DNA from 3 places in the Exiguobacterium sp. ERU653 genome. Region 2 is predicted to be linked to each of the others. Evidence: riboswitches for the same ligand, from Rfam matches in the RefSeq annotation. Region 2 holds a riboswitch; each other region holds the start of a gene.
The links. A riboswitch is a leader RNA that binds a small molecule or an ion and turns the genes downstream of it on or off. The one in region 2 is predicted to bind S-adenosylmethionine.
Positions count from the first base shown of each region.

Region 1 (4,544 bases), 440 kb from region 2:
CAGAAGATTTACAGTATGATGCGAATACGCTCGGAAGAAGGATTCCGGGAGGAGACTTGCAGATAGTGAAGGATGGGGTGGAAGTCGATCCAGGCGCCATCGGGGAATTTTGCATACGAAATAAGTGGTCCATGCAAAACAGGAAGAACCGCTGGATTCAAACGGGTGATGTCGGATACCGTGATGAGAACGACTATTATTTTTTGTGTGGACGAACAGACGACTTGATCATCTCTGCTGGAAACAATATTTACTCCGGGGAAGTCGAGACGGTTATGCGCGACCATCCGAATGTCGAAGACGCCGCTGTCATCGGGGTAGAGGATGTGTACGCCGGTCACATCTTGAAGGCGTATGTACAGGTATACGACGAAAAATTAACAGAAGAAGCACTAGTGAGCTGGTTGCGCGAACGAGTGACAACATATCAGTTTCCACGAGAAATCGTATTCTTGGAGGCGTTGCCTTATACAGAGGTTGGAAAGTTAGACAGAAAACGACTTAAAACGATCACTCGTGCAGATGAATAGATATTTAGGAGCGAATCAAATAATAAAAGTGGATGGTTTACTTTTTGTTTTTTCGTTTTTAGCCATTGTTTTATGCCATATTTTTGAATCTCAAGGTAGATGTGATGATCATTCTTTTGACAATCATTACATTATCGTTTATTAAACATGTTGCATCGTTAATAAAGAAGGATAGTTAAATCGTTATGAATCGAAACGTAGGAACCACAGATAGATAATAAGATTACTTTTTCAATTTGAATTGTTTGATCCGCCACATCATCGACGTCATAAAAGCTGCCCATCCACCGAGTACAAGGATATAAATTGCCAAGAAAAACACAAATGCTCCATAGTCTTCGAGCTCTTCGAATGGATTCTGAATAATCATCGGTTCGGATAGTATGCCGACCACCATCAATGGAATGAAAAATAGAAAAAATCGCTTCCAAAAGTAGTGTTTGTATAGTTGTGGCAATGTCTGCTCCATGATCGACCCTCCTCAATGAAATTACACTTATTTACATATATGATAGCATATACACAATTGATGTTGGATGATTGGTCTTTATTTTTTAGCCGATTTCAAATGAAAAGAGGGTGGCCGATTCATTCAGCCGCCCTGCAGTCAATTCATTCACTTGTTCCAGTCAGTTCTCCCGTCCCGAACGTCGCGCTGAACGCACGGCACCAGATGACGACGGTGTTGTACTCTTCTAGATTCACATCCTTAGGGACCAAGTAGTTTTGATTCCCGATATTCCCTTTTAGAGCCCCTAGACTGACGCCTTCGGTCGTCTCTTGACCTGGTTTTGTCAAATAGACAAATAAGTCTGGACCGTTCGTCGTCTCGAACTCTTCAAATCGGAGATATGTCCCGTCTTCTGCCTCGACCGAGCGGATCGTCCCGGTCGTCTCATAATTTTTCTCCCCGTCCATGAACACACCCGCTACTTCGGTTGGACTCGGTTGTGCTTCCGGTGTCTCAGACGTCTCTTCTCCCGCTTCTTCTTCAGGGGCTGGTGATTCGACAGCTGTCGGTGGCAACCCTTCGTCGACCGTCTCTGTTAAAAATAGTGGGGAGATCAGCCACCAGGCGATGGCTATGATGGCGATACCGATGATTCCGATGATGATTTTTGTACGAGTCTTCATATATAATCCTCCTTTTCAGGTGTTTGAATCGTTACATTCCTTTTCCCGATTCATGGGCTTATAAAAAGACGCGAATCATTCAATTCGCGTCAGTTGAACATCATGCTGTCTCGGTCCACTTCTCCTCGATGAACTCGTCGCGTCCCGAGATGGCCCGGTCCTCCTTATAATGCTTCGGATTTTTTTTATGATAGTCCTGATGGTAGTCTTCTGCAGCAAAGAACGTCGTTGCTGGAATGATTTTCGTGACGATCGGGGCCGTGAAGCGCCTACTCGCTGCCAACACATCGCGACTCGTCTCAGCAGCGACTTGTTGTTCTTCCGTGTGATAGAAGATAGCTGGGGCATACTGAGGTCCCCGGTCTTGGAATTGACCACCGTCATCGGTCGGGTCGGTCTGAATCCAATACAGTTCAAGGAGACGTTCATACGAGAATAATGCTGGATCATATGTGATTTGAACGACCTCAAGGTGCCCCGTCGTCCCGGTTTTTACTTGTTCATATGTCGGATTGGCGACTTGTCCACCCATATAGCCGGATATGATGCCTTCAATCCCTGGTAATTCCTCAAATGGTGTCACCATACACCAAAAACAGCCACCTGCGAATGTTGCTTTTTCCATTCTGTCGTTCCCTCCAAATCGTCATTCAACAAAAAAGCGCTCACGTCGGATGACATGAGCGCTTTCGTCATATCGTCCAAGGTTTCCCTTGCTGGTCGTAGCACCTTGCCTAAGGCAGGTTGCTGTGAAGTCGCGGAGCCAGATCTCTCGTTCACTCTTGATATCGATATGTAGTTGGTGAGAGCATCATATCACCCTCAAAATACATTCGTCAATGATTCGGTTTTCGTTTCAACTGAAAAACAGTCAAGACGATGATGAATCCAATCAAAGCGATGGAAATGGGTGTACCATAAGGCACATTTTCACCGTATAGCTGTATGAAAAATAGACCGAACACAGCTAGCAACACGAATATGTAGGATCGTGTCATAGGAACCTCCTGTTTTTTCTTAAGTGTAACAAGAACACATCGACTTGGCGATACGAAAAGGAAATCAGACATAGAGCACGAATAAAAGGGGAGAGATAAAGGAGGAATGTATGATGGAACAAATCCAATTACATGAACTGACGATTGAACGTGCGCATCGTGGGTATAAAGAAGGACAATTCACGGCGAGAGACGTGACCGCCTATTATTTAGGACGGATTGCGACATATAATGAACGGCTTCACGCCGTCATTCAAGTCAATCCAGACGCCCTGTTCGAAGCAGAGGCGGCAGACCGAGCCTACCGAAAAGGAGTACGCAAACCGCTACTCGGTATTCCCGTCTTGATCAAGGACAACATCGAGACGAACGGTCTGATGCGCACGACAGCGGGTGCCGCCGCGATGCGACATCATTTCGCCGGTCGAGATGCCGAGCTCGTCAAACGGTTACGGGCTGACGGGGCTATTATCCTTGGGAAGGCGAACCTGTCCGAGTGGGCGAACTTTTTAACGGAAGGTATGCCGAACGGATGGAGTGCCGTCGGTGGACAGACGATGAACCCATATGGCGACGCGTTAAATGTCGGGGGATCAAGTTCGGGGTCGGCTTCTGCGGTCGCGGCGAACCTCGCTCTTCTTGCGGTAGGGTCCGAGACGAGCGGTTCAATCGTCCATCCGAGTGTCCATAACAGCATCGTCGGGATCAAGCCGACCGTCGGATTGATCAGCCGCTCCGGAATCATTCCGATCTCACGTTCTCAAGATACGGCAGGACCGATGGCGCGTACGCTTCGTGATGCGGTCATCTCCTTACAATCGATGTGTGGTGAGGATGAATCGGATCCGGCGACTCTTGAGACACCGGTCGGCCCCCCTTACGTGACATGTCTCGACGTGAGGCAGGCGGTCGGGATGCGCGTCGGGTTCGTCAAACCGGACATTTCAGACGAAGAAGTCGGATTGTATGAACAGGCAATCCAGTTGCTACGACAAGCCGAAATCGAACTCGTCGAGGTCACGCTGCCGAAGCATGCGGCGCTAGAGCAGGCGGACATCCTGTTCGACGAATTCAAGCTCGGGGTCGCGGCGTATCTCGCGAACACGACAGTGCCATTTAAGACGCTTTCCGATTTGATCGAGTGGAACGCGGAACATCCTGAATCGATCCCGCACGGCCAGACCATCTTTGAAGAGGCGAACGCCCGATCTGGAAAACTGATCGAAGCGAGCTATCTCGACCGTCGCATCGCGGACGTCCGTCTCGCAAAAACAGAAGGGATTGACGCATTGCTTCAAACTCATAAACTGGATGCAATCGTCCTCCCACATGACATGAACTACGACATGGGTGCGAAAGCAGGGCATCCGACGATTACAATCCCTTATCAACTGAAAGAGAGCGGTGCCCCATTCGGCCTCTCGTTCACGGGGACGAGCTACGCGGAGCGTGATTTGATTCGGGTCGCTTATGCGTTCGAACAGTTCATCACACGACCGACGCCTCCAGATTATTCGTAAGTTGCACCCGTCTCTCACGTCCGCTACAATGGTACGTATGCGGATTAGAGAAAGGACAGATTACAATGAAATCATCTATATACGGGTTGACGTTTGATCAGCTCACAAATGAGTGTACGGAAGCGGGATACGGTGCCTTCCACGCACGTCAAGTTTGGGACTCGCTCTACATCAATCGGGTCAAATCGATGGACGACCTCAACGTACGAGACGAGGTGCGCGAGTACTTAACAGAGAAATACGTCATCTCGACTCAAGACCTGTTCGTCAAACAGGAAGCGGGCGACGGAACGGTCAAATTCTTACTTAAATTACATGATGGGCACTACATCGAGACGGTGCTCATGCGTCATAAATACGGT
Region 1 covers NZ_JACSKV010000001.1:825,616-830,159, reverse strand. Annotated here, with positions in the region: gene KNO95_RS04290 (class I adenylate-forming enzyme family protein) at 1-530, shown strand, start outside; gene KNO95_RS04285 (hypothetical protein) at 754-999, opposite strand; gene KNO95_RS04280 (DM13 domain-containing protein) at 1,143-1,664, opposite strand; gene msrA (peptide-methionine (S)-S-oxide reductase MsrA) at 1,765-2,289, opposite strand; SAM riboswitch class I at 2,357-2,456, opposite strand; gene KNO95_RS04270 (hypothetical protein) at 2,501-2,662, opposite strand; gene KNO95_RS04265 (amidase family protein) at 2,776-4,182, shown strand; gene rlmN (dual-specificity RNA methyltransferase RlmN) at 4,248-4,544, shown strand, end outside.
Region 1: linked by a shared signal. The riboswitch ahead of msrA (peptide-methionine (S)-S-oxide reductase MsrA) and the one ahead of KNO95_RS06500 (methionine ABC transporter ATP-binding protein) in region 2 are both predicted to bind S-adenosylmethionine.

Region 2 (4,544 bases):
CTCTTCATGAAAGAACACTAGACAAAAAAAGACTCAGGGGATGACCCCTGAGTCGAGCTGATTTATTGTTGTACCGGTACGACCGCACCTTTGTATTCGTCTAAGATCCATTGCTGTGTCTCTTCAGACGTCAACACTTCGAGGAGTGCCTTGACGCGCTCATCTTCTTCGTCCCCTTCACGTGTGACGATTAAGTTGACGTATGGTGAATCTTCCCCTTCAAGTGCGATGGCATCTTCAAGCGGGTTGAGACCTGCGTCAATCGCATAGTTCGTATTGATAAGGACCGCATCGCCTTCTCCATTTTTAAATGCCGTTGTGAGTAAAGTCGCTTCTACGTCCGTCTTGAACTCTAAGTCTTTCGGATTGTCAACGATATCAGATACTGTCGCATCGACTGTTTTGCCTTCTGCGAGTGTGATGAGTCCTTCTGATTGGAGCATCGTAAGAATTCGTCCGTGGTCAGCGACCGATGAACTCATGATGATTTCTGCCCCTTCCGGAAGTTCATCGAGCGATTTGTAAGTTTGTGAGTAGACCCCGATCGGCTCGATGTGGACGCCACCCGCTGAGGCAAATTTGTAATCTTTGTTTTCAGTCATTTGTGACTTGAGGTACGGCTCATGTTGGAAGTAGTTCGCATCGAGCTCCCCGCTCGCGAGCGTCTTGTTCGGAAGTACGTAGTCTTGGAACTTCTTGATTTCAAGCTTGTACCCTTTTGCCTCATATTCTTCTTGGACGTGCTCTAAAATCTCAGCGTGCGGTACGTTCGATGCACCGACGATCAATGTTTTTTCATCGCCAGACCCCGAGTCTGCCTCTTCTCCGCCGCAAGCCGCGAGAACCGTGAATGCTGATAAAGCTGTCAATCCGAGTACTGTTTTCCAAGTTTTCATAATGAATCCCTCCAAATAATATATGTTGTATTAAGCTGAACGTTTATCAATTTTTGTAACGAGTCGGTCACCGATGAACTGGATGACGAACACGATCAACAAGATGAGCACCGTCGCCACGAACGTGACGTCGTTTTGTGAACGCTGGAACCCTTCCAAATAGGCCAAGTTCCCGAGACCGCCGCCTCCGACGACTCCGGCCATCGCCGTATAGCCGACGATTGCAACGATGGTCACTGTAATCCCGGAGACGAGCGCCGGGAGTGCTTCAGGAATTAACACTTTATAGATGATTTGCCATTTCGTCGCTCCCATCGACTCTGCTGCCTCGATGACCCCTCGGTCTACTTCGCGAAGCGCAAGTTCGACCATTCGAGCATAGAACGGTGCCGCGCCGATGATGAGCGCCGGAAGCGCCGCCGTCGAACCGAGCATCGTATCGAGTAAGAACAGCGTGAACGGGATGAGTAAGATAATCAAAATGATGAACGGGATCGAACGGAACACGTTGACGATTGCGCTGACAAAGACGTAAATCGGACGATTCTTCAATAATAGCGATTCGTTTGTAATATAGAGAACCAAACCTAAAGCGAGTCCGATCACAAACGTCGCCACACCTGCGACGAGCGTCATATATAACGTCTCCCAAGTCTGCTCCATCATAATTTGCCAATCTACGTTAGGAAACATCGCTTTCCACCTCCACTTCTACGGATTGCGAACGAATCGACGCGATGGCGCGTTCGATTTCACTTGCTTCCCCAATCAGTTGGATGAATAGCGTACCGAGCGCACCGACTTGTGACTGGGTCACGTTCCCACCGATAATGTTGAATCCGATGTCATGTGTTTTAAGAACGTCAGACAAAATCGGGTGCTCTGCCGTCTCGTTCAAGAATTTCAATTTGACGATTTGACCGCTCGGATACCGTTCCTTCAAATGTTCGAACGTGAGCGACAAATCGTCGACCGCTCCGATTTGTTTGACGAACTCTTTCGTGATCGGTTGTTTCGGATGTTGGAACACGTCCGAGACTTGACCCGTCTCGACGACTTTTCCTGCTTCCATCACGGCGACTCGGTGACAGATCTTTTGAATCACGTGCATCTCATGCGTGATGAGGACAATCGTCAATCCGAGTTTCTTATTGATACTGACGAGCAGTTCGAGAATCGAATCCGTCGTCTTTGGGTCGAGTGCACTCGTTGCTTCGTCACAGAGGAGCACCTCTGGGTCTGTGGCGAGCGCGCGTGCGATCCCGACTCGCTGCTTTTGACCGCCCGATAATTGTGACGGATAGCTGTCCTCGCGACCGGCCAATCCAACGAGTTCGACGAGTTCTTGAACCCGACGTTTCCGCTCACTTGCCGGCACCCCAATCAGCTCGAGCGGAAAACTGATATTTTCTGCGACCGTACGCGACCATAGAAGGTTAAAGTGTTGGAAGACCATCGAGACGTTTTTACGGACACCTCGTAATTCTTTCGGGCTGAGTTTCGTCAGCTCGCTGCCGGCGACCTCGATTTCACCGCTTGATGGTGATTCGAGACGATTGAGCAATCGGATGAGCGTTGACTTCCCTGCCCCTGAATATCCGATTATTCCAAAAATTTCACCGCGATCAATCGTTAGTGATACATCATCAACCGCCTGGACACGACCATTTTTCGTATCGAACCATTTGGCGACGTTTCGTAATTGAATCAATATATTTCCCTCCTGACAACAAAAAAAGCGCACACGTTTGAGCAAACGTGCGCACTTTATCGTACGGACAACGATTGCTCTCATCTTTCAAGGTTTTCACCTTGCTGGAATTAGCACCATTTCGGATTACTCCGCGGTTGCTGGGCGTCATAGGGCCAGTCCCTCAGCCTCTCTTGATAAGAGTGTTGTATATTCGATTAGCTTTATCATAGCGACAGCTTTTTCTGCTGTCAAATCCTTTTTTCAAAAAATTAAAAAAAGGTGCCGTCCGAGGACGACACAGAACGTAGCACCTTGAGTCACGGAAGGACAGCCCATAGATGAGAATCTTTTGCCCGTTCAAGAATTCCACCCTTACATGGGGGAGATTCACCAATCACCACTCAATCTTAGCTTGGACCGTGCGATTATACGAAACGTCTCTCTTCGCTTGATTTTTTTGGGGGACAATCGAAGGGAAGACTGACGTGTATTCGTGTAAAGTGTAGCAGCGGCTTCGCTAAAACGTCTTGATGTCGGGAATATCGCGTCCTATTTTGTGTTCAAGTAAGATGTTGTAATGAATATACCATTCGTGAACTTTCTGTGTCAACTGATTATTTAAAATTTTCAGATTATTCTAATGTTCCTCTCTTACTTCATGAAAGAGAGGACGTGTTGCACATTTTGAAACGCGTAAAGACGATCTCGCACCTTGCCGTTTTCAAGCTTCAATAGTGCCGGAACACTCATCACCTGATATGCTTCGAGCTCTTTTGGGATATAGTTCGCATCCCGCTTTTCAATTTTAATGTCAGGGTCGACCGCTTCGACGACCGTCAACATTTTCTCCGCCACAGCGCATGTACCACACATCGGGGCGTATATATATAAGTATCCGTCTGTAATCATTCTTCTCACCTCTCCTGTCATTATAATGGGCGATGGATTCTCATTCAAAAATCGTGCTCTGTTGAAATTTTAGAATATTCTTCTATCTCGTGTTTGAACGAGCGACGCTCATCAAATCCGATCACTACCGCCTCGACTTCGAGTAAACAAAAAAACGGCTTCTCCGATTCGGGAGAGGCCGGTTTTGATTATCCTTGAATCATCGCTTCGTATTCTTCCGCAGACATGAGTTTGTCGAGGTCTGACTCTTCCGTCAATTCGACTTCGACCATCCATGCGTTTTCAAACGGTGACTCGTTGACGAGTTCTGGAGAATCCGCGAGGTCCTCGTTCACTGCTGTGATGCGTCCTGATACCGGTGCATACAACTCAGAGACCGTCTTCACTGATTCGACCGAACCGAATGGCTCGTCGAGCAAAATTGTACCATCGACTTCTGGGAGTTCGACAAACACGATATCCCCTAGCTCGCTCTGTGCGAAATCCGTGATGCCGATGCGGGCTTTCGTTCCGTTGACTTCTACCCATTCATGTTCTTTTGAATAACGTAAATTTGCTGGTACTTTGCTCATCCTAACTTCCCCCTCAAATAAATTAGACTCACATCTGTATTATAGCACTTAGCCCCAAACGTCCGTAAAGGACTTTTCTGAAAATCCGACGGTCGTTTTTTCACCATTTGTGACGATTGGTCGCTTCAAAAGCATACCATTGCTCGTTAATAACTCGAGTTGTTCGTCTTCTGATAAATGTGGCAACTTGTCTTTAATTCCTTCATTCCGGTAAACTTGCCCGCTCGTGTTGAAGAATTTCTTGAGCGGTAAATCCGATTGCTTCCATAAATCAGCGAGTTCTTCTTTCGTCGGCGTCGATTCGACGATATGGACGTATGTATAATCGATGCCTTGCTCTTTCAACCATTTTTCTGCTTTTTTGCACGTACTGCATGGTGGATAGCCGTATAGTGTCACCATCTGTTCATCACCTCTCTCATCAATGTAGCATATTCTGAGAAATCAATTCACGTCTCAAGCAACCGCTCAATC
Region 2 covers NZ_JACSKV010000001.1:1,262,932-1,267,475, forward strand. Annotated here, with positions in the region: gene KNO95_RS06490 (MetQ/NlpA family ABC transporter substrate-binding protein) at 63-896, opposite strand; gene KNO95_RS06495 (methionine ABC transporter permease) at 927-1,589, opposite strand; gene KNO95_RS06500 (methionine ABC transporter ATP-binding protein) at 1,579-2,607, opposite strand; SAM riboswitch class I at 2,685-2,790, opposite strand; gene KNO95_RS06505 (thioredoxin family protein) at 3,241-3,498, opposite strand; gene gcvH (glycine cleavage system protein GcvH) at 3,687-4,070, opposite strand; gene KNO95_RS06515 (arsenate reductase family protein) at 4,119-4,472, opposite strand; gene KNO95_RS06520 (hypothetical protein) at 4,520-4,544, opposite strand, start outside.

Region 3 (4,544 bases), on a different contig from region 2:
GCATTTGTTTCGGTTCACACTCTTCACAACAGAAATGTTGAACGTTGCACTCCGGGTTGGCACAATTAACGTAACGAACCGTTTCTGTCCCGCAATGCATGCAATGTGAGACGACAGATGGGTTCACCGAGTTGACAGGGACGTTGATGCGCTCATCGAAGACATAAAGCTCACCGTCCCAGTTCTCTCCTTTTGTCGCTTCGTCTTTTCCATACATCGCGACACCACCTTTTAAGTGGAAAATGTTATCGTGACCTTGGTCACGCATATATGCTGTAAATTTCTCGCAACGGACGCCGCCGGTACAGTATGTGAGAAGAGTTTTCCCTTCGTAGAGGTCCTTGTTCTCTTCAAGCCATTCCGGCATGTAACGTGAAGCCTCTACATCAATTTTGATCGCATTTTTAAAGCGACCAAGTTCGTACTCGTAGTTGTTACGAACATCGAGGATGACGACATCATCACGGTTCATCATCTCTTTCCATTCTGCTGGTTCTAGGTATGCTCCGTGTTGTTTCGGCACATCAAACTCACCATCAAAGCGCCACGTCACGAGCTCTTTCTTGTGACGAACAAAAATTTTCTTGAAGGCATGCTCTTCGACTTCATCGATTTTAAACTCAATATCGCTGAAGAGTGGGCTTGCTTTCAAATCATTCATGTATTGCTCGGTTTGTTCCCATGTACCGGAGCACGTTCCGTTGATTCCTTCAGAAGAAATCAGGATACGCCCTTTGATACCGAGATCTTTACAATACTTCAAATGTTCTTGCGTGAGTGTTTCTGGGTCTTCGATATTGACGTACTTATAGTACAGCAAGACCCGCATTGGTTTTGTTTCCATGTTATGTTGCTCCCCTGTGTTCAGTTTTTTGCAGGAAAACGAACGTTGGGTTGTGTCGTTCGACGAATAGACTTGCCTGCAACCACAAGTCCATTATTATATGATAAATATCACGACGGATTTTCGCAAATGGTTTTTAATTTTTTTTGATGAATGCAGGGAGATGCGTCTTCTAAATCGAATTCGGGTAATAGAGTAGTAACGAAAGTTGAAGGTGGAACGACTATGCTCACTTCTCTCCAACAGTACATTATCCAATTGATTGAGTGGCTTCAGAGTTTGCCTGGTGGTCCTTGGGCTGGTCTTGGTGCTCCATTTTTAGAAGCAATCTTCCCTTTTCTGCCACTCGTCTTAATCATTTCTGCGAATGCGGCGACATATGGCTTTTTGTTAGGTGTTCTCTTGTCGTGGATCGGGAGTCTTCTCGGAACGATTGTCGTCTTCGCGGCCGTCCGGTACATCTTCCGAAAACCGATGACACGATGGCTTGAGAAGCATAAGACGGCGATATATTGGTTAGAACGAATTAATCACATGAGCCCGATTTCGCTCGGGTTCTTATATTCACTCCCGTTCATCCCGGTCAGTTTGATTACCTATTTACTGGCGCTCATCCAAATGAAGCTCCGTACGTTCATATTAGCAGCGGGATTTGGTAAACTGCTCGTCGTCGTCATTTTCTCTGTCATCGGAGACCAGTGGGAAGAATTTATTCAAAGCCCGTTTCGCTTGTCGATGCTCGGTCTGCTCTTAGTCATACTATGGGCCATCAGTCGAGGGCTTGAGGAAGTGCTCAAGCGACGGGCGTTCAAGAAACGGAACGAGCAATTGAAACAAGAGATGGTGACCAAACGACAAACACCCCTTTGAGAAAGGGGTGTTTTCGCTTATGACTGTTTTTTAAAGCGCGGGAAGTTGAAAGCAATGGCAATCCCTCCGCAAATAAAGAGGAGGAACGGATAGAACATGAACGGGACGAGGTCAGGCGATGCCGTCTCCGTCAACTCTGCGGCAATGAGGAGTTGTGCTCCGTATGGGAGAATCCCTTGTACGCCGCACGAGAAGATGTCGAGCACGCTAGCAGACTTTTTCCGTTCGATGTCATATTCGTCTGCAATGTTCGCTGCAAGCGGTCCGGCTACGAGAATGGAAATCGTGTTGTTCGCCGTCGCCACGTTTGTCGCACTGACAAGACCGGCGATACTCCATTCAGCACCGGCCCGTTTTTGGATGCGTGACGTCAAGGCATCACGTAAATATGCGAGACCGCCGTTATGTGAAATGAGTCCGACAAGTCCGCCCATGAGTAACGTCAAGAACGAGATTTCGGCCATGCCGATCATCCCGTCCGCAATGGCTGTCACAAACGCTGTCACAGATAAGCTTCCGTCAAGTAGACCAATGATACCCGTGAGCGTAATCCCACCTAACAAAACGAGAATGACGTTCAGTCCTGTTAACGCTAGTCCGATCACCGCGAGATACGGAATCAGTTTATACCACTCAAATGCAGCGACATCGACAGTCGATTCACCGTTCGATAAGACGGCGAGTAAAATGGTTGTGATGATTGCGGCCGGTAACACAATCCAGAAGTTCGTTCGGAACTTATCACGCATATTCGTCCGTTGTGTCCGCACAGCAGCGATGGTCGTATCTGAGATAAACGAGAGGTTATCCCCGAACATCGCACCCCCGACGACCGCTGCCGCAGCGATGGCGACGTTGACACCACTCTCTTCATGTATACCGAGTGCGATTGGTGCAAGTGCAGCAATCGTCCCGGTCGACGTTCCCATCGCCATGGAGATGAAGGCGGCAATGACGAAGAGCCCGCTCAAAAGAAGCGATGGTGGTAAGAGAGTCAACGCAGCGTTGACCGTTGCATCGATGGCGCCGATTGATTCAGCGACGGTTGAAAATGCGCCGGCCAGTAAGAAGATAAAAATCATAATGATGATTCCCGGATTGCCGGCTCCTTGAGCGATGCGCTCGACGGTTTGGGTAGCATTTCCTTTTGTCATGAATGCTGCAACCATCAAGGCGATGATGGCCGCAACGAGGACTGGAAACTTATAAAAGTCCCCGTAATAGACACCCGCTCCGATGAAGAAGAGTAAGAAGACGAGCAACGGCAAGAGTGCCCATTTGTTTGCTGTTGGTTGTTCCAAAATAATCACCTCATTAAAAATAAAAAGGACCCTTTTCTGAGAAAAAGGTCCTTCGTGCGAAATACCCTTTTCATCTTTCGAGCAATACGCCCGCTGGATTTGGCACAGGTTCCCCGCTGCCGAGACTTCACAGGGCCAGTCCCTCCGTCTCTCTCGATAAAAAGTTAGTCTATTCCATTATCAAACACGTTCCTTAACGTACCTGTTTCGAATCTAGTTGTCAACTTAAAAACTCCCCAATTCGATGTGAGAAAGGGGAGTTTACGTCGTTAAATTGTTGAAGTGTGCCACGCGGTTACGTCCTGCATATTTCCCACCGACATACAGCGCGCGGTCTGCGTTTCGAATCGTATCATCTAGACGCTTATTTCCAAACGCTTCAATCGTATCGACTCCAATCGACGTGGTCACAGAAATTTCGTGTTGGTCGACACAAAATGGTTTTGCTTCGATTTGGTGACGAATGCGCTCTGCGACTTCAATCGCTTGGGTCATATCACACTGGTTGAGGAGTAAAATGAATTCTTCCCCGCCATATCGTGCGGCAAAATCATCTGTACGAAGTACTTGTCGAATTCGTCGCCCGAATTCTTGTAACACGTGGTCACCGACTTGATGTCCATACGTATCATTGATTTTTTTGAAGAAATCAATATCGAGCATGGCGACCGAAATCGGATACATCGAGATATCGGATATTTGTTGAATCCCATATTCATAAAATGCGCGTGCATTTGCGAGAAGCGTCAAACTATCCGTCCGGCTCTCGGTATAGAGACGGTCTCGTTCATGACACCGACTGATGGTCCGATTGAACGACTTTAAGAGTTTGATGATTTCCTGCTGAATGATTTTTGGATATCCATAAACCGGCTCGCCGGTCATGACAATCCATGTACGAATTCCTTCTATTTCTTCCGAGCGGACAGAGACGAAGCTATGATAGTCATTATGGAAAGCATCGGAAAGTGAGGCATCCCATTCAAATCGCATCTCATAGTCGAGGACGGGGTCATTCGGTTGACTGATGTCGAGTAGTGCGTATACGACTGGTCGATCGATTGGTTGACGTGTCTTCAAATCAAAGTAGAGTATACGATCGAACAATCTGAACTCGACATATCCTTCATCGTAGTGATTCAATTGTTCACACTGACTTAAAAAAACTTCGATGGCTTGCGCCTCACTCTGTGACAAGGAGACGGCTTCTTTTGCTTCATCGTATTGTTCGATCAACGATTTGAATGCATCTTGCCGCTCTTTTTGAATGAGGAGCCGCTTAATAAAAAATGTTAATGCAGCCGCGATGCTACTGACGACAAGTAGATTGGTCTCTCGGAACAACGCCGCCGCTAAAATGAAGATCAAACTGACGACGTACGTATAAAATGCAATCTTCATAAAGTCGCTCAAGGCGATGTCGACACGGAACCACCATTTCACCTGATATTTTTGGAACACGGTGTTTAAGAAAATTGCAAGAAACAGTCCGGCGAGTGGAACAAAAGATTCCTGTGAATAAAAGTCAA
Region 3 covers NZ_JACSKV010000002.1:34,806-39,349, reverse strand. Annotated here, with positions in the region: gene trhO (oxygen-dependent tRNA uridine(34) hydroxylase TrhO) at 1-844, opposite strand, end outside; gene KNO95_RS10185 (TVP38/TMEM64 family protein) at 1,070-1,714, shown strand; gene KNO95_RS10180 (Na+/H+ antiporter NhaC family protein) at 1,732-3,015, opposite strand; SAM riboswitch class I at 3,083-3,178, opposite strand; gene KNO95_RS10175 (GGDEF domain-containing protein) at 3,277-4,544, opposite strand, start outside.
Region 3: linked by a shared signal. The riboswitch ahead of KNO95_RS10180 (Na+/H+ antiporter NhaC family protein) and the one ahead of KNO95_RS06500 (methionine ABC transporter ATP-binding protein) in region 2 are both predicted to bind S-adenosylmethionine.